One region of the Saccharobesus litoralis genome, then DNA from elsewhere that is predicted to be linked to it. Evidence: predicted binding sites of a transcription regulator. Region 1 holds the regulator's gene; each other region holds the start of a gene.
The links. Region 1 encodes FliA, which starts transcription of late flagellar genes. Its sites were predicted from a motif close to CTAAAGNTNNNNNNNNNNNNGCCGATA; they were not measured.

Region 1 (5,979 bases):
TTTTCCATCTTTCGCCGTACCTATAACACTGAGCTCTGGCGCCTGTTCAATTATTTCAGACACCCTTCTACGGAAAAAGCTGGAATCGTCTACGACTAAAACCTTAATTGACATATTTATATCAGTTCTCAAACCACACTAAGTACGTTTAGCGTAATGTTTTAATAAGCTAGGAATATCAATAATTAAAGCAATTCCACCATCACTGGTAATTGTTGCACCGGCCATACCGGCTGTGCCCTGCAATAACGCATCAAGAGGCTTAATAACAACTTCCTCTTGACCAATTAATGAATCAACAACAAAACCAACTTGTTTATCTGTCCCTAGTTGCACTACAACAACATGCCCATCCGTGTCACCAGAAGGTAAACCGAGTCGATTTAACCATTTTTCTAGATAAAACAAGGGGATCGCCTTTTCGCGAACGATCATCGTTAATTGCCCATCAACCGTATTGGTCTTAGATAAATCCATATTGATGATTTCACTCACCGCTGCTAAAGGTAAAGCGAAAGTTTGTTGGGCTACAACGACCATTAAGGTTGGCAAAATCGCCAACGTTAGAGGGACTTTAATCTCTAGCCTTGTTCCTGTACCCAATTCAGAATGAATATTGACAGAACCATTTAGCTGGGTGATTTTAGTTTTAACAACGTCCATACCAACACCTCGTCCTGAGATGTCAGATATTTCTTGTTTAGTAGAAAAGCCAGGCGCAAAAATTAGATTATAGGCTTCGTTGTCAGACAACCTAGCGGCAGCATCGCTATCTAGAATACCTTTATTAATGGCGATATTTTTAAGCTTTTCTGCATCCATACCTGCACCATCATCTGTGATGGTCAGTAAAATATGATCACCTTCTTGCGAAGCACTTAGTTTTACAATACCGCAGCGTGGTTTGCCTTTAGCTTCACGATCATCTGGCATTTCAATGCCATGGTCCACTGAGTTACGAACCAAGTGAACAAGAGGGTCCGCTAATGCTTCAACTAAGTTTTTATCTAAATCGGTTTCTTCACCCTCGAGCTCAAGCGATATTTCTTTATTTAATGAACGTGCAAGATCACGAACAACACGAGGAAAACGCCCAAACACTTTCTTAATTGGCTGCATTCGGGTCTTCATCACGGCGCCTTGCAAGTCACCGGTTACCACATCTAAATTCGCTATGGCCTTAGACATACGTTCATCAGCTTCATTCGCTAAACTGACTAAACGATTCCTAACCAAAACTAGCTCACCCACCATATTCATGATTTGGTCTAAACGAGAAGTATCGACTCGGACTGTAGTTTCTTGCGCTGGTGCAGCTGGAGCCGGCTTTTTCTTATCAGCCATTTTAGGCTTATCTGGCTCAGGTTTCTTAACTGGCGCTGGTGCACTTGTAACAGGCTTAGGTGCAGCAGGCGTAGGCTCAGGAGCTACTGGAGCCTGTTTAGGTGGTTCTACAGGTTTAGCTGGTTGGCTACTTTTGTCTTTTGGTTTACTATCAGAAACGACGTCAGTGACTGAAGGACCTTTACCTTTACCGTGTAATTCATCAAGTAAGCTTTCAAATTCATCATCCGTAATTTCGTCACTTGAAACAGACGATGGCGCTTGTACTGGTTTAGGACTTGTTTCAACCGGTGTGGCTGCAACATTAGCTTCTGCGACTCCGAATTGGCCTTTACCATGCAATTCATCAAGTAAGGCTTCAAACTCATCGTCGGTAATATCTTCGTCACTACCACCAACGTCCATCGATATTGCGGAAGGTGGTGCGCTTGGCGTTGGCGCTGAAGTCGAGGTTGTCTCTACTGACGATGTAACTGAGGGACCACGCCCTGAACCATGCAGTTCATCAAGCAAGGCTTCAAATTCATCATCTGTGATTTCATCTATACTACCGCCATCTTCAACACTGCTACCTGGCAGGTCGAAAATCTCAGGTTCATTACTAACAATGGGAGAAGGTTCTGGTTCTACTGGAGCGGCGACAGGCTCAGGTGCGGCGACGCTTTCAGCGCCTTCAGGTTCAGACAATCGATGCAATGCCTCAAGTAGCTCAGGATCGGCAGGGTCAGGTTCTTCACGAGCCTTAACTAATGCAAACATTTCATTAATAGTATCTAACGCTTGTAAAATAACATCCATCAACTCAGGAGTTACTGAACGTTGACCATTTCTTAAAATGTCGAACACATTTTCTGCACCGTGGCAGGCATCAACCAAAGTTGTTAATGCTAAAAAGCCTGCTCCACCTTTTACAGTGTGAAAGCCACGAAATATTGCATTTAATAAATCTGCGTCTTCAGGGTTGTTTTCCAACTCAACGAGTTGTTCAGAAAGTAATTCGAGTATCTCCCCTGCCTCGACAAGAAAATCTTGCAATATATCTTCGTCTGCATCAAAGGCCATGAAACCTTCCTTCTTATTAGAAACCTAAACTTGACAGCAAGTCATCAACATCATCTTGGCCAGATACTACATCAGTGCGCTCTTCAGCGTTGACAATTGGCCCTTCTGCGGATTCATCCAGACCTGATATCGTCTCGGCTTGTTCTTCTTGTGATTCAACAGGCGTCCCGAATACAGTTAGTAAATGAACTAAGTTTTCTTCTACTTCGCGCACCAAATCAATAACGCGTCGTATAACTTGACCCGTTAGATCTTGGAAATCTTGAGCCATCAAGACATCATTTAATTGGCTGCGAAGTAAATCAGAGTCACTATCCGCTTTTTTGAGTATGTCATCGACCGAATAACATAACTCTTTAAATTCTTCCAAGCTGATTTGGCGGTTCATGAGTTTAGACCACGTAGGAATAACCGCTTTAATATGCTCGTTTAATTGATCGGCAACTGGGATACTGGCTTCAACTGCATCCATCGTCCGGTTTGCAGCCGACTCAGTCATTTCAATGACGTATGCCAAACGATTTTGCGCATCAGGAATGTCCTCGTTGGCTAAATTAGCGATACGAGAATCAAGTTGAAAATCCTGTAGGGAGTTGTGTAGCTGGCGCGTGAGTTTACCCACTTCAGCAAACAGCTCTTCAGAAGCTGCTTTCGAACTTTCTTCAACAATTGCATTAGCTTGCTCAATATCACCACTTTCCAATAGAGCAACAAGCTGTTTTGCGGTGTCTAAGTCCACATAAGGCGTAACTGAACTCAAAGTTTAATCTCCAATAGTAGTGAAAACTAACCTAAGCGTTCGAATACTTTTTCTAGCTTTTCCTTAAGCGTAGCTGCAGTGAATGGCTTAACAATATAACCGTTAACCCCTGCTTGCGCCGCCGCTATAATTTGTTCCTTTTTGGCTTCAGCTGTCACCATCAATACCGGAATATGCTTTAAGCGCTCATCGGCTCGAATCGCTCTAAGCAAATCAATACCTTGCATACCAGGCATGTTCCAATCGGTTACAACAAACTCAAAGTCTCCGTTTTGCAACATAGGTAATGCCGTTGCACCATCATCAGCTTCCTGAACATTTGTGAAGCCAAGATCGCGAAGCAAGTTTTTTATAATGCGTCTCATTGTAGAGAAGTCGTCTACAACAAGCACTTTCATATTTGTATTCAAAGCATTCTCCAATTAAGGTAATTTGCTACGTAAAAATTTTGTTCTTATGATTGCCATGATGACATACGACCTTTCAGTCTATGCATGGCTTGGCTATGTATTTGACTAACTCGCGATTCACTCACGTTTAATACAGCACCAATTTCTTTTAGGTTTAATTCTTCATCATAGTATAACGATAAAGTTAATGCCTCTCTCTCAGGCAAAGTTTTAATCGCTGCAGCCAGAGAATCTTGAAACGCCCCATGCTCAATCTCACCGTATGGCTCATCATCAGCGTCTTCGGAACCACCTAAAACATCTTCTGTGACGCCAAGGTCTTCGATACCAATAATTTTCCCACTACTCACATCGTTAAGCATTTGGTGATATTCGTCAAGTCCAACTTGTAACTTCTCTGCAACATCTGAGTCACGAGCATCTCGACCTGTTTCTTTTTCAACCTGAGCAATAGCATCTGCTATCATTCTGCTGTTTTTATGTACTGAGCGAGGCGCCCAATCACCACGACGAATTTCGTCTAACATTGCTCCACGGATACGAATACCAGCAAATGTTTCAAAACTTGCACCTTTAGTGGCGTCAAAGTTCCTTGCTGCTTCTAACAAGCCAATCATTCCTGATTGGATTAGATCGTCAACAATCACGCTTGCAGGTAACCTTGCCATCATATGATGAGCAATTCTCTTAACTAAACCTGCATGTTGCTCAACTAAAACTTGCTTTTGATCAACCGTTTGATATGCCGCAGCCTTGTTCACGTAAATACCCTATGCTTCTGGTAATATCAGCTGTTCAATAAAAAATTCTAAATGCCCACCAGCTGTATCTGGAACAGGCCAAGTAGATGCTCTTGTCGCCAACGTTTTAAAAGCAATAGCGGCTGGTGACTTAGGAAATGCTTCTACAATTGTTTTTTGCTTACGTACTGATTTTCTTACATTTTCATCAAAAGGAATGATAGCCACCAATTCGATAGCTACATCAAGAAAGCGATCAGTCACTTTGGAGAGCTTAGCAAACAATTCTTGCCCCTCACGCAGCGAGCGTACCATGTTTGCCACAACTTTAAAACGAAACAAACCATATTCTCGATTTAACACTTTAATCAACGCATAAGCATCCGTTATTGAAGTTGGTTCATCACACACCACAACCAAAACATCCTGAGCAGCGCGAGAAAAACTCAAAACCATATCTGAAATACCGGCTGCTGTATCAACAATCAACACGTCAAACTGTTGCTCTAATTCGCTAAACGCGCGGATAAGACCGGCATGCTCATTAGGGGTCAACTCAACCATATTTTTTGTACCGGACGTTGCTGGCACTATTGTGATGCCATGTGGCCCTTTTACTAAAATATCTTGTAGTTCACATTCACCGGCTAATAAGTGAGACAAGTTTTTATGTACTCGCAATCCCAACATAACGTCAAGATTTGCAAGTCCTAAATCCGCATCAAATACTAATACTCGCTTACCTTTTTGCGCTAGAGAAATCGCTAAGTTAAGAGATACATTACTCTTACCTACGCCTCCCTTACCACCGGTAACGGCGATTACTTTCACTTTATCTTCACTTTTCATTTTTCGTAGGCCATTTGCCTGATCGCCTAACTGGTTAATATTATTCATAAATTCTATTTATATATAGGCTGTAAGCTGTCGTCTGTAAACCAATTTGATTGAGAAATATTTCGTTCGCTCATTAATTGAGCTGCTTTTTCTACTAAATAAGCAGATTCTGCTACTCTAATGTCCTCTGGAACTCGCTGTCCTTCGCTTAAATATGCAACGGGTAATGCATTTTGAATAGCAACACTGATAATTTCACCTAGGCTGGTACATTCATCCACTTTTGTGAAAATACACCCAGTAATCGGAATTTGTTTGAATCTTTCTATTGCGTCCTGCATCACTCTTCTTTGTGCCGTAGATTGCAGAACCAAATAACTGCGAATTTTTATTTGATTGGCATTCATCAACGTTTCTAAATGTTCAGCCAGTCTCATGTCTCGCTGACCTACACCAGCGGTATCAATCAAAACTAATTTTTTATTGCGTAATTGATGCAAAGTTTCACTTAATTCGGCCTGGCTTTGCACGACTTTGCATGGACACCCTAAAATTTTAGCATAGGTTTGTAACTGTTCATGCGCGCCGATTCTAAAGGTATCTGTTGTTACCATGGCGACTTGGTCGCTACCATGCAATTGAGCAAAATGAGCGGCTAACTTAGCAATAGTGGTTGTTTTACCAACGCCTGTTGGGCCTAATAACGCAACAAATCCGCCACGACGCAGAATGTCATTATTAGTCACATTAATTTGGCCGGACAGCAGCTCTAAAGCGTTATCCCATGCTTCTGCTTGACTTAGCTCTTCTGGAATAAAACTGGCCA
Region 2 (5,979 bases), 540 kb from region 1:
TCTGTTTCCAATCAAAATCACGCAACCACCCTATTCGTATAAACAAGCTTTACCCACTCAGCACAATTAAACAGCGTCTATCAAGCTCGTTAATGATTGTTAGCTATACTCTGACACTAGCTGGAGCACTAAAAAACTACCAACGAGTCAGCATTTCAGATATTTACTTGCGCTTGCCCTAATAGCTATATTTAGCCGTAAAGAAATGCGCTCTGTTCCACATAACAACTAAGATCCATTCAGCTAGTACCTTTTCAGTAAAAATGATCCATTGAACCTCTTGTAGGTCACCTTCAGGCCAATATTTAAACCATTGTGACTCGCGTACCCATCGGCATATAAACCGACCTACACTGAAAAACGTCAACCAATCAAAATCGAATTAAAAAAATCCTAACTTGTGCATATAACTTGCTGTTAAAAAAATAAATTGATCATTGAACTCATCATTAAGTGATAACCATAAAGAAAATATTGCTGATCATCTGACTTAAAAAATCTGGCTTAAAAAGCAGCGGTGTTTTAATCACCGCTTAAACTTTTTTATTAACCAAGTAATGATAAAGCCGCTTGTGGTCGCTGGTTAGCCTGCGACAATACAGTTTGGCTTGCTTGTTGTAATATTTGGTTACGAGTTAACTCGGCTGTCTCTGTCGCAAAATCGGTATCTTTAATTCGCGAGCGAGCGCCTGAAACATTTTCAACAACATTGGATAAGTTTCGAATAGTTGACTGAAAGCGGTTTTGTACAGCACCTAGCTCAGCTCGAGTTGCCCCTATGGTGGAAATTGCCGTATCAATCGCGGCTAAGGCAGCTGATGCTCCGGTTGTCGTTGTTACGTCAACAGTACCAACACCTAAACCTGAAGCCCCAAAGCTAGCACCGGTCGCAGATGATAAATTAACAGAGATAGTTTGACCTGCATTAGCCCCCACTAAAAAAGCAGAGGAAAAAGTACCACTAAGAATGTTTACGCCACCAAACTGAGTGTCTGTTGCAATTCGGCTTAATTCGCTAACTAACGCGGTGACTTCTTGTTGTAAGGCAGCTCGGTCAGCAGAAGTATTGATACCATTTTGCGACTGAATGGCTAACTGACGAATACGCTGCAATGAGGTTGTTGTTTCTTGCATCGCACCTTCAGCAGTTTGCGCTAAAGAAATCGCATCATTGGCGTTTCTTACCGCTTGGTTTAAACCTTGTATCTGCGAGGTCATACGGTCGGTAATTTGCAAACCAGCAGCATCATCTGATGCTCGGTTGATACGAAAACCTGACGATAAACGTTCAAAAGATGTACTTAATGAATTGCCTGAGCCCATTAATTGACGTTGGGCATTAAGCGAAGATACATTTGTGTTTACAAACATAGCCATAATTTTACTCTCCTAATTAAAGCGCACTTCTACTTACATTAACTATATAAATAGCGTGCTTATTTTAGTTTTTTAATAAACCTTGTATTTTTGTATGCAATTCCTCTTTGCACTTAAATTATCGGAGTTTAAAAAAAATCCTTTAGCTAATTAGTTGAGTTTTTTTAGTCTTTTTATTAATTTTAATGCTAAAGATTAAGGCTATACTGACGAGTGTAAAGCGAATCAAATAAAACCAAACAAAAGCCTAAAGTTTGTTTAATTTTGTCGAGTCAGACTAAGAAATTAAAACTTTAGACTTAATTGTTTATCGGCAGCTGATTGTTTTGCGTGAATAAAATTTGTTTATTATTCAGGTAACTACTCAGCGTGTTTATAAATAGAATTGAATTTCTTCCGCTGGTATAAAAAATTACCGTCATACCTGAGTATTCAGGTATCCAGCGCCTTTATTAAAGTAAACGGAGCTCACGTTTACTAAACAAAGTCACTAGATTACCGCATTCGCAGGTTTCTTGTTCCAGACGAAACCTAAGTACCTACGTCCTGTAGGCACGGCAAAGACGAAGTAATTACCAATACAAAGGCGCGTAAAACACATTACGCTGAGTAGATACTTATTCAGTAGTTCTTGTCATGATCAGATAGGCAATGATTAATCGGCTCTGCAAACATAAATGTTAGCTCACAAGGTTTGACTTGCAGGCTTTGCAAACATAAATGTTCGCCCACAAGGGTTTGCTTTGCAGGCTGTGAAACATAAATGTTCGCCCAGTGTGTTACGAGTTACCAACAGTACAAGGAAGGCTGGAAGGTAACGCAACTATATAAAACATGATGGTTTGGCCCATCCCATCGGCATTCAGGTGCAGGTGGAAACCACCTTATGCGGCATTGGTTAAGAGTCACTGTCGTGAGCGATAAGGGAAAGGCAAACACAATGATTTGTCAGGTGTGAGTTAAAGAGACGAACAGCGTAGGTGTCGAAATATTTAACCGTTGCATCCCGAAACCAAGCTACTGGGTGGAGTTTGGGAAGAGCTTAGAGGCAACCTGATTACCAACTAAGCGGGAGCCGGCAAAGAGCTGACGTGAATTTAACTCGGGGTTTTATATGGAACGTAAGAACCAGTCGTTTTGATGTTAACAGATATCCTCGAATGGAAACCCCATGAGAGCCAAGTCTGAATGCAAAGCACTGGGGCGGAGCAATTCGTAGTAGTGATGATGATAGCTGTAATGGTTATCTAGCGAAGGGATTGCCTCGTTTTAAATGAAACTTTCATCAACTGCTGCAGCAGGAGGAATGATTGAATTCAGCAAAACCATTTAGTATTTCGAAATGGACAGTTTATGAAGCCTGGTTACGTGTAAGAGCCAACGGTGGAGCGGCAGGAATTGATGAGCAATCGATGAGTGATTTTGAACAGGACTTGAAGAAGAACCTGTACAAGATATGGAATCGAATGTCATCGGGCAGCTATTTTCCACCGACGGTGAAGCGTGTCGAAATCCCTAAGGATAAGGGCGTTCGAGTACTAGGCATACCCACGGTATCAGACCGAGTTGCACAGATGGTCGTCAAGATGGAGTTGGAGCCTGAATTAGAATCGGTATTCGATAATGATTCTTATGGTTACAGACCTAATCGCAGTGCACATGATGCATTAGCGATAACGCGCCAGCGGTGTTGGCGATACGACTGGGTGATTGATTTAGATATCAAAGGCTTCTTTGATAACTTGGACTGGGTGTTATTGGGCAAAGCGTTACGCAAACATACCAATAACCCATGGGTATTACTCTATATCGAACGTTGGCTTAAAGCGCCAATGGAAACCTCGGATGGTCAGATAATAGAGCGAACGAAAGGAACACCACAAGGAGGCGTGATAAGCCCATTGCTAGCCAATTTGTTTTTACACTACGCATTCGACAAATGGTTGCGAAGAGAACATCCACATGTTCAATTTGCACGCTATGCGGATGATGCAGTGGTTCACTGTCGTAGTGAGCAAGAAGCAAAGGCGTTAAAGCAAGCTATTGAGCAACGCATGTTAGATTGTTGTCTAGAATGTCATCCAGAGAAAACTAAACTGGTTTACTGCTTTGATGAAGGTAGACAAGAAGCACATGAAGTCATTAGCTTTGATTTTCTTAGTTACTGTTTCAGGCCAAGGTTAGTAAGGAATCGGTGGGGTCGCATGTTTGTTGGCTTTACACCTGCTATTAGCCCTAAAGCGAAACAGAAAATTAGAGAGAAAGTTAAAGCGCTCAAGCTACATAAGCAAACGGGGTTAACGATACAAGAGTTGGCGTATAAGCTTAATCCGATGATAAGCGGGTGGATAAATTACTTCAGTCGGTTTTGGAAAACAGCATTAAGGCCACTTATGTCTTGGATAAACCTTAAATTGTTGAAATGGGCGAAGAAGAAATACAAACGGCTGAAATTCAGTTACCAAAGAGCAAGAAAATGGATGCAAAGGGTGTGTAATACACAACCGTATCTATTTTCTCATTGGCAATTTGGTTGCAGGCCGTAAATGGTGAAACGAGAGGAGCCGTATGAATTGAGAGGTTCACGTACGGATCTGTGAGAGGCTGAGGGGGAAGCTCCCTCGGCCTACTCGACCAAAGTTTGACTTGCAGGCTGTGCAAACATAAATGTTCGCCCACAAAGTTTGGTTTGCAGGCTGTGCAAACATAAATGTTCGCTCACAAAGTTTGACTTGCAGGCTGTGCAAACATAAATGTTAGCTCACAAAGTTTGACTTGCAGGCTTTGCAAACATAAATGTTCGCCCACAAGGGTTTGCTTTGCAGGCTGTGTAAACATAAATGTTCGCCCACGAGGTTTGGTTTGCAGGCTATGCAAACATGAATGTTCACCGACAAGGTTTGACTTGCAGGCTAAGCAAACATAAATGTTCGCCTACAACTAGGCCTGAGAGGTATCTTGGTTAGCTTGGTTTTCTTGATTATTCACTTTCGCTTTATAGTTTTGCCATTTTTGATTTAATTCGCCACAACTCCAATACAAGCAAGGCACAAAAATTAAAGTCACAATAGTCGCGGCCAGAACACCATAAGCTAAAGACACCACCATAGGAATTAAAAATTGAGCCTGTACACTTTGTGCTGACAGCATTGGCATTAAACCAATAAAGGTCGTTAACGAGGTTAAGACTATTGGCCTAAACCTAAGCCTACAGGCTTTCATCACCGCCTCTTTGGCATCAAGCCCTTGTTGTCGAAAACGGTTAATGGCGTCCACTAAAACTAGGTTATCGTTTATCACAACGCCTGACGCGGCCAAGATCCCTAACATAGAAAACATACCGTATGCTGTGTCATGAATATAGTGACCAATTAGCGCACCTAAAAAACCAAATGGAATGGCTGACATAATTAAGAAAGGTTGCACGTACGAGCGAAACGCAATGGCCATCAGCATATAAGCCACCATTAATGCTAAGCCTTCTAGCAAAATAACAGTTTGTTTGAAATTACTCTCATCTTTACTGCGTTCGCCGCGCCCATAATCAACGTTAGGATGACGTAACTTCCACTCTGGTACAAAATTCTTCTGTATATCTTGCATTAGCGCAGCTTGGTCTTCACCAACATATTCACCATAGATATAGCCCAATTTTTGACCATCGCGACGGTATATACGTTGGATCCCTGGGCGGATCTCAAAATTGACTACAGACATTAATGGTATTTCACGGCCGTCACGAGTACGAATTTTTAAATTGGCTAAGGTGTCAATTGATTCTCGCTCTGAGCGAGGGTACATAATCTTAACTCGCACATCACCGCCAACCCTTGGTAAACGTTGCACTTCTTGACCAAAGTAGGCTTGCTTTATTTGCTTACTCACCTCTTTTAAATTTAAGCCTAAGGTTTCAGCACCTGGCTTCAGGCTAAACACCATCTCTTGGCTGCCTTTATCAAGATTATCGCGCAACATATGCACACCTTCATAGGTGGCTAAGTGGGCTTTAAAATCACTAACAGCATCTTTTAGCGCTTCAATATCATTCGAGTTAACGGTAAATCCTATACGCGGCTCTTTAGTATTAAGGGTGGCTTTTAGCTGAATTTCCTCGGCGTCTGGGATCTCACCAATAAAGGCTTGTAACTTATCAGCCGCGGTTTGAATATCAATCGCTCTGTCTTCAAAATGCACTAGCTTCATGGAACTAACCACTCGGCTATCCCACATTTGCGTATAATCATGTTCAACTAATAAGCCACTGCCAATCTCAGCCGCGTACTCCATTAATTGCTCTTGGCCGTATTGCAATTGCTGTAGCACTTGCAGCATACGCTCATGTGTTACAGTTGGAGGCAAAGTCACTTCAACTCGAATTTTATCGTCCGCTATCTGCGGCATGAACGATTGCTTTATATAATTGTTTTGTAAAAGGCTGATACCGATAAGTAAAGCGCCAATAAATCCAAACACCACGCTGTATTTATGTGCATATATAAATTTAACTAACGGAAAATATAATCGGCTATTCAGTACATCAAGGCTATGAGCGAATTTATCTTGAATAACCTGTAAACGGCTAGGCTTTTCAGCCGTGTGTTG
Region 3 (5,979 bases), 530 kb from region 1:
TCTATTAGGTTAATTATTAATTAACCTAGGCTCTGTTTCCATCCGTTTGGGACATGACGCCAGGAGGTAGTGCGATCGGTTACATAACCAAACGGTGAGGAATCGCTCGCTCTCACCTTTATTAAAAAGGAGCGATCGGTTGGGGGAGCGTCTCCCAACCTTTTTCGCGAGAGTAAAAACGGATGAGATACAGGTAATTTTTTAGTTATAACAATGAGGTAGCGATAACGAGAAATTTTCATTTTTGAAGGAATGGCAAAACAAGGATACATAAGGAATAGAATTGCCTATAAAACGGCAAAACTTTCCTCCTAATTTTTTCTAAAGAGTTTTTGTGTGGCTCCGATAACTTAATTGTCCGGAGGCAAAAACAATAACAAAGGCTCTGACATTGTGACTTTCAATAGGTAAGCACAATTATTTTAATAAAATTAGGAGAGAGTTATCATGACTATGTTTGTAAATACCAATGTATCTTCATTAAATGCACAACGCCAATTAGTGGGCTCAGGTAATGCGTTAAGTACTTCTTTTGAGCGTTTATCTTCAGGTTTTCGTATTAACCGCGCGTCAGATGATGCGGCAGGTTTACAAATCACTGACCGTATGACTTCTCAAATTCAAGGCCTTAATCAAGCGGTTAGAAACGCTAACGATGCGATTTCACTAACCCAAACGGCTGAAGGTGCAATGCAAGAAACCACAACGTCTTTACAACGTATTAGACAGTTAGCTATTCAATCGCAAAATGGTATTAACACCTCATCAGATAGAACTGCTTTACAACAAGAAGTGACAGCATTAATCAGCGAATTAAGCCGGATCGCAACCGATACTCAGTTTGGTGGCGTGAATATTTTAAGCGGCACATTCTCATCTGCTTTTTTAGTGGGTGCCAATGCAGGTCAAACTATCTCAGTTAATTTATCAACAACGACAGGTGCTAGTTTTGGGGCTTCAGGCTTAGGCGTAGGTACAGTCGATGTTACAACTACTGGTGGAGCTTCTTCAGCGTTAACTGCCCTTGATGCGGCTATCTCTACCATAGGTGCGGCCCGAGCTGAATTAGGTGCACTACAAAACCGTTTTCAATCTACCATCAGAAACTTAACTAATGTTGTTGAGAATGTATCAGGCGCGCGCTCTCGTATTAAAGACACTGATTTTGCAGAAGAAACGGCTAATTTAACGCGTAGCCAAATATTACAGCAAGCCAGCCAAACGGTATTGTCTCAAGCAAATCAACGTCCTCAAGCGGCTTTATCATTATTAGGTGGTTAATTAACCACCTAATACTTGAATTGAAATGCACATTTTTTAAATCAACTAAATAGCGAGTGTAGCACTAGCATTTGGTTGAAGGCCTTGAACAGAATCTGAGTCTTTAAAGTTAGTTGTTCATTGCTACGTTAAGTTTTTATTGGTTAAACGAGCTTGTTGAAACTATTGGTTTTTAAGTTTGTTTAACGACCCTCTTTGAAAATACTCACTCTCTCCAAGTTTGAGTCCTAGCTTGAGGTTATCCAGTAATGGGAAACCTCAAGCCGTTTTCTCTGGCACATTTCCTGCTTAGTATTAGTCCTAGTATTAAATTGAAATATTCACAAGGATATTCAACTGTATCAATAAAAGCAGTTAAAGCTTCCCTCTGTTTTATCTGTTGATTTTTGATATTGGGCATGAGTTATAAACTTTAAATTTAATGCCCACTAGCCGACTAGCAAAAATGATGGTCAAATACCTCAATCCTCACTACCTCCTGGCGTCAGTTTTGCGGGTCGGCTTTACTTTCCAATTTATCGTAGATACGAACATTTATGTTTGCGAGCCTGCAAAAGCCACCTTTGTGGGCGAACATTTATGTTTACGAGCCTGCAAAACCAGCTCTTGTGGGCGAATATTCATGTTTGCGAGCCTGCAAAACCAACTCTTGTGGGCGAACATTTATGTTTGCGAGCCTGCAAAACTAACTCTTGTGGGCGAACATTTATGTTTGCGAGCCTGCAAAACTAACTCTTGTGGGCGAACATTTATGTTTGCGAGCCTGCAAAAGCCATCTTTGTGGGCAAACATTTCTGTTTGCAGAGCCCACAAAACTAAACCCTTGTGACTGACCACAGTATAAAAAGTGGTTAGTTATTTACCTAATCATCATCTTTTTATCAAAAAATAAAATTAAAAAATCATTTAAATTCAATTGTTTAAAAATAATTTGGGTTTTTTTATAAAAAAATCAAAAAAAATCCTAAAGGTTCTTCAGACCTGACCGATAACTATTAACGAGGGGGATACCGATATTTTGAATGATGGTTGAGGGGCCGGATTTCAATTGGTTTAGAGGTGACTCTTACGAGTTAATTAAGGCAAGCTAACTTGCATCAACGTTCTGAGGGGAACAAGCAAGATTAGTTTTCAGGAGATATTATTATGAGTATGTTTGTAAACACTAACGTTTCTTCGTTAAATGCACAGCGTCAATTATTTGATGCAGGTAACAAATTAAACACTTCTTTCGAGCGTTTATCGTCAGGTTTTCGTATTAACCGTGCTGCTGATGATGCAGCCGGTTTGCAAATTACTGATCGTATGACATCGCAATTGCAAGGTTTAAACCAAGCTGTACGTAATGCCAATGACGGTGTGTCAGTTGTGCAAGTTGCAGAAGGTGCATTGCAAGAAACCACAACATCATTACAACGCATTCGTCAGCTTGCGATCCAATCACAAAACGGTATTAATACCTCAGCGGATAGAGCTGCATTGCAACAAGAAGTGACTGCATTAATTTCAGAAATGAGTCGAATCGGTACAGATACTGAATTTGGTGGTACTGCACTTTTGAGTGGCGGTTATTCAGCGGCATTTTTAGTGGGTGCTAACTCAGGTCAAACTATTTCAGTTAACCTTTCATCATCTAATGGTGCTAGTTATGGTGCATCAGGTTTAGGTGTGAGCACAGTTGACATTTCAACGGCAAGTGGCGCATCTTCAGCGTTAACGGCAATTGATACAGCAATTTCGTCAATTGGTACACAACGTGCCGAATTAGGTGCTTTACAAAACCGTTTTCAATCAACAATTCGTAACTTATCGAATGTTATTGAAAATGTATCAGGCGCTCGTTCACAAATTCGTGATACTGACTTTGCTACAGAAACAGCTGAATTAACGCGTAACCAAATTGTACAACAAGCGAGTATTTCAGTATTAAGTCAGGCCAATCAACGTCCTCAAACGGCTTTATCTTTATTAGGTTAATAGTTAGTTGAGTTTATATTTATAAAGGATTAATGCCTTAGTTAACTCAGCTAACTGTCGGTGTGTTTCGTTGTTCAATAGTTTTATCGGACACACCGACGAATACTTTAGTGAGAAAGGCATTTTATTCTTATTTATATTCGGAGGTTGAAATGGAAATTGGATCGCAACAATCTGGAATTAATTTTGCTTATAAACAAGAGCGCGGCCAAGAGCAAGGCAATGCCGCTTTAGATACCGTCAATCAAAAAGCAGTAGAGTTAGACGAAGCGAAAAATTCTAGCGATAATGGCAAAATTATTGAGTTTTCTGATTATGAACAGGCTAAAGTAAACCAGAGCAATGCCGATAATTTAGATATTGAGAGCATTGAATCGGCTTTAGCTGACGTTTCAGCATTTGTACAAACTAAAAATCAAGATTTGAGTTTTAGTTTTGATGATGAAACCAATCGGTCAATTATTAAAGTCACAGATGCGGGTTCTGGTGAAGTTATTAGGCAAATTCCTTCCGAGGAAGTGCTAAAATTATCAGAGCGTATCAAGTCACTCCAATCAGAAATTGGTGAAACCGTTGGATTGGGAGTGTTATTAAATAACGAAGTGTAGGTTGTAGAGGTTCACTATGGGCATTCAGTCGATAGGTGTTGGTTCAGGTTTGGATCTAAATGGTTTGGTTTCGCAGCTGTTAGAAGCTGAGAGTACGCCTAAATACGAGCGTTTAGATAAGCAAGAAGAAGAGCTTGAAGCGCAAATTTCCGGCGTTGGCACCTTGATGGAGAAAATGGACAGCTTCAAAGATGCCATAGATGAACTGAAAAATGACTATAATCTACAAAGCCGTTCTGCGCGTGCATCTCATCCCGATGTAAGTGAAGAAGATGATGGTCCGTTTACAGCAGAAGCCGGTAACAGTGCACTGGAAGGCAAGTATCAAATATCAGTTGAACAACTAGCCGAAGGCAGTCGTATTGTTTCAGCTGATGCTGATACCGCAACCGGTTTTACCAGTACGTCTGATACTGTTGCTAGCGGTGATGACACTCTAACCTTTACTGTCGGCAGCGACACCTTCAATATCGCGGTTACTTCAACTACCACGCTGGCTGAATTAAAAACGGCAATTAATGATGCAACGGACAATTTTGGTGTTACCGCCAGTATTATTGATACAGGTACATCAGCGGGTGCTAAATTAGTACTTAATTCGGACGTAACCGGCGAAGGCAATGATTTAGCATTAACCTCCACCAATGGATTAATGGCTTGGTTAGCCGATGCTAATAGCAATACTGAAAATCAAGCGGCATCTAATGCCAAAGCCGTTATTGATGGCTTAGCGGTGGAAAGTGCCACTAACGAATTTGAAAACGTTATTGAGTACGTATCTTTTGAAGTATCTAAATTATCAGATGTCGATTATCTGGATACGGGCGGTAATCCAGTATACAAAACTTCGACATTGGATGTTGGCCCAGATAAAGATGCACTCGAAAATAAAATTACCGATTTTGTCGACAACTACAACTCTTTAATGGATTCCATCACCACGTTAACCAAATATGGTCAGTCAGAATTAGAAGAAGACGGCGCGTTAGCTGGTGACTTTATGGTGCGCGGTATTCAATCTGGGTTAGCTTCGTTAGTATCGGGTACGGTTGATAATTCATCTTTAGGCACCTTATTTCAGATTGGTGTGTCATTTGACGACGATGGTAAACTGCAAATTTCTGACACCGATGAGTATGGTTTTGGTAGCGGTCAAGATAAATTAGATGAAGCGTTGGATGATTATTTTGATGAAATAGCCACGCTATTTACCGATCCCGACCAAGGTATTGCATCGCAAATGTATGATTATGTTGATCAATACACTCAATACGGTGGGTTATTGCGAGCACGCGAATCGGCGATGAAAGATCAAAAAGAGCTATTGTTTGATCAACGTTTAAGAGTGGATCAACAAATTTCCAACTACGAACAAATTTTACGTGATAAATATATTAGCCTTGATTTAACTGTATCTAAATTACAAAGAACAGGTAACGCATTAAATGCCTCATTAGGCTTGTTAGGATAAGAGGAGACGTTTAAAAATGTATAGAAAAGGTATAAATGCCTATAAAAAAGGCAACTTAAAACAAGAAGTCGCATTGGCAGATCCTCACAAACTAACTTTGATGTTAATGCAAGGCGCATTAGATAAAATTGCTTATGCCAAAGGTTGTATGGAACGCAAAGAGTTTGAAGGTAAAGCTGAACACTTGTCAAAAGCGAATGCCATACTTGTTAATTTGCGCGATACCATAGATTTAGATGCGGGTGGCGAAGTTGGAGATAATTTATTTGCGCTTTACGACTACATGATAGGTCGTTTAACCGATGCCCATATTCAAAATAATTTGCAGATTTTAGAGGAAGTGATTAACCTCATGCTTCCTATTAAAAACGCGTGGGCGCAAATTCCTGAATCGGCCAAACAAGAGGCTTATCAGGCGCAACGCGAGAAACAGCAAGCAGCAGTGTGAGTCAAATTAACTTAAATTTAAAATACACACATTCTTTTCTTATTGATAATGCTAAAGCTATTCAAGCTCTTTTAACAGAGGAAGAGCTTGATGAATCGGAATTGTTAGCTCTAGTGGAAGAACGAGAACAGCTTATCCAGCACTATTTGTCAGAAACACCGCAATCTGAATGGGATAAAGCGTTTTTGCGAGCA
Region 4 (5,979 bases), 770 kb from region 1:
CAAAGCGATCAGGTTTTAGGGGAAGCCGTCAAGCTTCGAGACCCCATGAGCATATGCTCTACTATGTGATTGGGGCGAGTAAGCGCTGACAATGAACCATAAGACCTGAGCGAGAAGACTATATTATGAGGCTGAAGTTAAGGATCCCAATGCTATCTAAAGTGCCTGATTGTTAAACGGTCGAGCGTGTTTATTTGTAGCGAATTGCATTAACGTAATAAACTTTGTCGCCGTCAGGTGTTTTAACTAACACTTCATCATCCACTTGCTTGCCAATTAATGCGCGTGCCATTGGTGAGTCTATGCTAATAAAACCTTGCTTGGGATCAAACTCATCTGAGCCAACCAAGCGATAACAATATTGGTTTTCATCATCGTCTTCTAAATCAACCCAAGCGCCAAAATAGACTTTGCCTTCTTGCTGAGGGTTGGGGTACACCACTTGCAGTTCGTCTAAGCGCTTAGTTAAATAACGCACGCGACGGTCTATTTCACGTAGTCGTTTTTTGCCATAAATGTATTCGGCATTTTCACTGCGGTCGCCTAGTGCTGCTGCTTCAGAGACAGATTGGGTCACTTTTGGGCGCTCTTCTTTCCAGAGGTATCTTAGCTCCCGTTCTAATACGTCCCACCCTTCACGTGTGATGTGATTACTGCGCGCCATTTTTCCTCGTTTTTCCGGTTTTCTGCTCTAGAATTATTACCAATCGTCCATATATACGATGGATTATCGATAAAATCCAGTTTAGCTGTCCGACAAAGACGTGGATAGCATTAGCTACAGGACACATGTATGTCAGAAATAGTTCAGGTTATTGCCCAAGAACTGAATGTTCAACCTTTGCAAGTTGCCGCCGCGGTCAAGCTATTAGATGAAGGTGCAACGGTGCCGTTTATCGCCCGTTATCGTAAAGAAGTGACGGGTGGTTTAGATGATGGTCACTTACGTACGTTGGAATCACGCTTAATTTATTTACGTGAATTAAATGAACGACGCGCAGTGATTTTAAAAAGCATTAAAGAGCAAGAAAAGCTGACGCCACAACTTGAAAGTTCAATTTTAGCGGCAACCAGTAAAACTGATTTAGAAGAACTGTATTTACCCTACAAACCTAAGCGTCGTACCAAAGGGCAAATAGCGATAGAAGCTGGCCTTGAACCTTTGGCAGATAGCTTATTGGCAGATCTAACGTTAAACCCAGACAACGAAGCAGAAAAATATTTGAATGCTGAGCACAATATTAATATTGGCAAAGATGCATTAGATGGTGCTCGCTATATTTTAATGGAACGTTTTGCCGTTGATGCTGAATTGCTCAAAAAGATTAGAACCTATTTATGGCAAAACGCCACGCTAGATAGCGCCGTTATTGAAGGTAAGCAGCAAGAAGGCGCTAAATTTGCTGATTACTTTGAGTTTTCTGAAAATCTTAATAGCATTCCATCGCATCGAGCATTAGCCGTGTTTAGAGGGCGTAACGAAGGCATTTTAACCGCGACACTTAATGCTGATCCGCAAGCTGAAGAAGGCGCAACCCACTCTGCCGTTGAAGTGATGATTGCTGACCATTATGGTTTTGAATGGCAAGGCCGAGCTGCGGAAACTTGGTTAAAGCAAGTGATCAAATGGACATGGCGCATAAAAATTAGCACGCATATGGAAACGGAGCTTTTTGCCCAAGTGCGTGATGGTGCGGAAGACAATGCGATTAAAGTATTTGCGACCAACTTAAAAGATTTATTAATGGCGGCACCGGCGGGAGCTAAAGCCACTATCGGATTGGATCCGGGTATACGTACCGGGGTTAAAGTCGCGGTTGTCGATAATACCGGCAAAGTATTAGATACCGCGGTTATTTATCCACACGAGCCACAAAATGCTTGGGATAAATCAAAACGTACTTTAGCTAACTTAGCTCGCAAACATAAAGCGCAATTGATTAGTATTGGTAACGGTACAGGTTCGCGTGAAACTGACAAGCTTGTCGGCGAATTAATGAAAGACGAAGCCGAATTAAAGCTGGTTAAAGTTATGGTTAACGAGGCGGGTGCATCTGTGTACTCGGCAAGTGAGACAGCTGCGCTTGAGTTTCCAAATATGGACGTTTCATTGCGCGGTGCGGTATCTATTGCGCGTCGTTTACAAGATCCATTAGCCGAGCTAGTAAAAATTGAGCCTAAGTCTATTGGTGTGGGGCAGTATCAGCATGATGTGAGCCAGAGCATGTTAGCGCGAGCGCTAGATGCTGTCGTGGAAGATTGTGTTAACGCGGTGGGTGTTGATTTAAACATGGCATCCGTTCCATTATTGACTCGTGTCTCGGGTTTAAATAAAACCTTAGCGCAAAATATTGTTGAATTTCGTGACAGTAATGGCCGATTCCAAAATCGTAGTGAGTTGAAAAAAGTCACACGTTTAGGGCCAAAAGCATTTGAACAATGTGCTGGCTTTTTACGCATTGCTGATGGCGACAATCCACTTGATGCCTCGTCTGTACATCCAGAAGCCTATCCTGTCGTTAAGAAAATTGTTGAGGCTAACCAAGTCGCGGTTAACGAATTGATCGGCAACAGTACTAAATTAAAAGCGTTAAAAGCGGCTGACTATACTGACGAAAAGTTTGGTCTGCCGACGGTTACTGACATTATTAAAGAGTTAGATAAACCGGGACGCGATCCGCGCCCTGAGTTTAAAACAGCCACCTTTAAAGAAGGGGTGGACTCCATTAATGACCTAAAAGTGGGAATGAAGTTAGAAGGTGTGGTGACCAATGTGACCAACTTTGGGGCTTTTATTGATGTCGGCGTACATCAAGACGGCCTAGTACATATTTCAGCCATGTCAGAAACCTTTATTGATGATCCGCGCAAAGTAGTTAAAGCGGGTGACATAGTTAAAGTGAAAGTCACAGAAGTGGATGTGGCGCGTAAGCGTATTGGTTTTACTATGCGCTTAAATGACGAAGTTCATGCCACAGCGAGCGACAATAAAGCGAAAGGTAATCCAAATCAAACCAAACGTGGTGCTGGTAACAACCGCGGTAAATCTGGCGGTGGTCAGAAGAGTTTTGGTGGTAATAGCCTAGGTGGCGGTGCTATGGGTAACGCCTTTGCTGAAGCGTTTGCTAAGGCTAAAAAGTAGTTAATTCAATCCCCTTGATTTTATAAGCGGTGGCTCGATGTCGCACACCGCTTATATTTTGTCTCTCATACTACCCGATTCGACCTGCATCAATATTATCTTTTTTAGGTGGAAGTTTGGGTAAAAATACCGATTTCTGAGCACAATCTATAAAATTTTAGTTAGCTATGAATTACACTATTTGGCTGTCCTTTGACTCATTTAATTAGTGTATAATTGACGATAGAAGTAATTCCCCCTCAAGCCTGAACAATATTGGCTACTAGCCCCTTTTGTTTTTTTGTTTTTTATCAAGCTGAAGGCAATCAAAGTCTCGGCGTTCTTTCCATCGTTCTTCCAGTTCAACGAGATTTGAAAAAGTTTTCTTTGATTTGTTTCTAGCATAGGAAACTATTTGCTCAGCTCTTTGGTAGTGACCAATAACAACAGCCCCAATTGTTTGAAACAACAACTCCTCATCCAATACACCTGATTTTATGCCATAAGCTAGAAATTCATAGTAGTTAAGTAAGTAAGAGTGAGCAGATATACTTTGAATTTTTTTTTGTGTATCAGTTAAGTCGGTATTGCTTAAGACTGTATTACTTGAGTGATATGTTTCGACGTCTTCCTTGCTTATTGTTGTATGGCTTCTACTAGGATAATACCTATTGGCTAAGCGAGTTTGCTCTTGAAATTCTTCCGAAACGCGCATTTGCAATAACACATTTAGAGAGTGATTGGTCTTGTTGTGTTGCCTAGTCAATTGATGCTGGACGAACCACCCTAATATCACAAGAGCACCTGCTGATGTATAACCAAGCAGGTCTATTGCCTCTGAATTCATTTTTGATGCACCACCTTGAGGGATTGCACTTTGCCAAATAGCTACTACTAAGAATAAAAGTGCTAACCCTAGAACACCAAAACCACCCCAAAAAAAACGTTTACCATAAGGTAAAAATTTTGCTTTATTAAGAGGAACAAACACTCCTATAAAGAAGAATAAATAAGAAGCTATCCAAAATATCAATTTATTATCAGCATAGAACCCTTCAGAATGCCCATTCGCACCACATGCAAAAGTAGCTATTAATAAACTTATTGCTATTGATGTGTAGTTGAAAAAGTTTGCTTCGCGTTTAATGATGGAATTAATGGTATCCGATATTGTGTAATGATCTTCCATTGTGTTACTCGCAGTATCCCAAAAACCAAAAAGCCTCCAACAGGAGGCTTAGTACTTAAGTGTGAATGGATATTAGTCAAGATATCCATCTTGTAAAGGAGTGTCTAAATAGCCTTCGTCAATAGAAGGACTTAGAGCAGTCCCATTAATGGCTTTGTTTAAATATATATTTTTCATAACAATCTCCTTAAAATACATTCGTATAACTTATTTATACGTAAGCTTTACGAATTTAGATTACCTCACCTATTATAGGCTATCGGCGCGAGAGTATATAACTTTATATATCAGCCCTGCAATTTATTTGAGCGGCATAAATATTATTGAATATACTCTTAGTACATTTAAGCGTAGTTTAATTGCGCTTAAATGACAGTTATTAATATCAGTTCTTGCTACAGAGTAGAAATTAACTTTGATCTAAATTTACCGCAACAATAACTAGTTCGTCAACAATTACACTGCGATTAATGTATTTAAACGTATTTTAAAGTGTTTAAACTGTCTTTAAATGTTTACGAATAAGATTTTATTAAAAATTAAAACCACGTCCTCTGGGTGTGGATCCTATTTTAATCCAAGTTAGAATGAAAACGTGAATTGATGGAGTCTCAAATTAGTAGCTAAAGTAGAAAGCCATAGTGGCAATGAGGGAGTGGTACTTTGCTCAATTGAACGAGAGGCGCTTGGGTTATGAGGTAGGGGTAGTTGTTAAGTTTAAAATGTTAGCCTAATCAATTTGTTAGGCTAACTAACATTTACTAAAGCTAAATTTGAGCCTATTACAGACCAGCAGCTGCTTTTAATGCATCAACTTTGTCGGTTTTTTCCCATGGAAATTCTTCGCGACCAAAATGACCGTAAGCAGCAGTAGCTTGGTAGATAGGACGCTCTAAATCTAACATGGTTAAAATACCATACGGGCGTAAATCGAAATTAGCGCGCACGATATCCGTTAACTTGTCTTCGGCAATTTTACCAGTACCGAATGTTTCAACACTGATCGAGGTTGGTTCTGCAACGCCAATCGCGTAAGACACTTGAATTTCACAACGGTCAGCTAAACCTGCCGCAACAATATTTTTGGCTACGTAGCGTCCCGCATAAGCTGCAGAGCGGTCAACTTTAGATGGATCTTTACCAGAGAAAGCGCCACCGCCGTGACGTGCCATACCGCCATAAGTATCTACAATGATTTTACGGCCAGTTAATCCGCAGTCACCCATAGGACCACCAATAACAAAACGGCCGGTCGGGTTAATATGGAATTGGGTTTCAGCATTTAACCATTCTGCTGGTAACACAGGCTTGATGATTTCTTCCATTACGGCTTCGCGTAAGTCAGGTGTAGAAATACTGTCACAGTGCTGGGTTGATAAAACTACCGCATCAATACCTGTGATTACGCCATTTTCATAAGCAAAGGTAACTTGTGATTTAGCGTCAGGGCGCAACCAAGGAAGAGTACCGTTTTTACGTACTTCTGCTTGGCGTTTAACCAAACGGTGAGAGTAAGTAATAGGAGCAGGCATTAACACGTCAGTTTCGTTCGATGCATAACCAAACATTAAACCTTGGTCGCCGGCACCTTGGTCTTCTGGACGAGAACGGTCAACACCTTGATTAATATCAGGTGATTGCTTACCAATGGTGTTTAGAATGGCACAAG

Region 2: the regulator FliA is predicted to act here: its motif matches at 1,497-1,523, upstream of C2869_RS15825 (flagellin N-terminal helical domain-containing protein).
Region 3: the regulator FliA is predicted to act here: its motif matches at 2,246-2,272, upstream of C2869_RS15810 (flagellin N-terminal helical domain-containing protein).
Region 4: the regulator FliA is predicted to act here: its motif matches at 4,568-4,594, upstream of C2869_RS10665 (DUF4760 domain-containing protein).

The regions. Positions count from the first base shown of each region.
Region 1 covers NZ_CP026604.1:3,751,025-3,757,003, reverse strand. Annotated here, with positions in the region: gene C2869_RS13495 (protein-glutamate methylesterase/protein-glutamine glutaminase) at 1-114, opposite strand, end outside; gene C2869_RS13490 (chemotaxis protein CheA) at 139-2,406, opposite strand; gene C2869_RS13485 (protein phosphatase CheZ) at 2,423-3,166, opposite strand; gene cheY (chemotaxis response regulator CheY) at 3,193-3,576, opposite strand; gene C2869_RS13475 (RNA polymerase sigma factor FliA) at 3,621-4,337, opposite strand; gene C2869_RS13470 (MinD/ParA family protein) at 4,347-5,213, opposite strand; gene flhF (flagellar biosynthesis protein FlhF) at 5,219-5,979, opposite strand, start outside.
Region 2 covers NZ_CP026604.1:4,288,890-4,294,868, forward strand. Annotated here, with positions in the region: gene C2869_RS15825 (flagellin N-terminal helical domain-containing protein) at 547-1,377, opposite strand; gene ltrA (group II intron reverse transcriptase/maturase) at 2,688-3,923, shown strand; gene C2869_RS15835 (efflux RND transporter permease subunit) at 4,318-5,979, opposite strand, start outside.
Region 3 covers NZ_CP026604.1:4,281,214-4,287,192, reverse strand. Annotated here, with positions in the region: gene C2869_RS15820 (flagellin N-terminal helical domain-containing protein) at 1-13, shown strand, start outside; gene C2869_RS15815 (flagellin N-terminal helical domain-containing protein) at 448-1,281, shown strand; gene C2869_RS15810 (flagellin N-terminal helical domain-containing protein) at 2,428-3,258, shown strand; gene C2869_RS15805 (flagellar protein FlaG) at 3,411-3,866, shown strand; gene fliD (flagellar filament capping protein FliD) at 3,883-5,337, shown strand; gene fliS (flagellar export chaperone FliS) at 5,354-5,785, shown strand; gene C2869_RS15790 (hypothetical protein) at 5,782-5,979, shown strand, end outside.
Region 4 covers NZ_CP026604.1:2,979,465-2,985,443, forward strand. Annotated here, with positions in the region: gene greB (transcription elongation factor GreB) at 191-664, opposite strand; gene C2869_RS10660 (Tex family protein) at 794-3,142, shown strand; gene C2869_RS10665 (DUF4760 domain-containing protein) at 3,405-4,310, opposite strand; gene metK (methionine adenosyltransferase) at 5,093-5,979, opposite strand, start outside.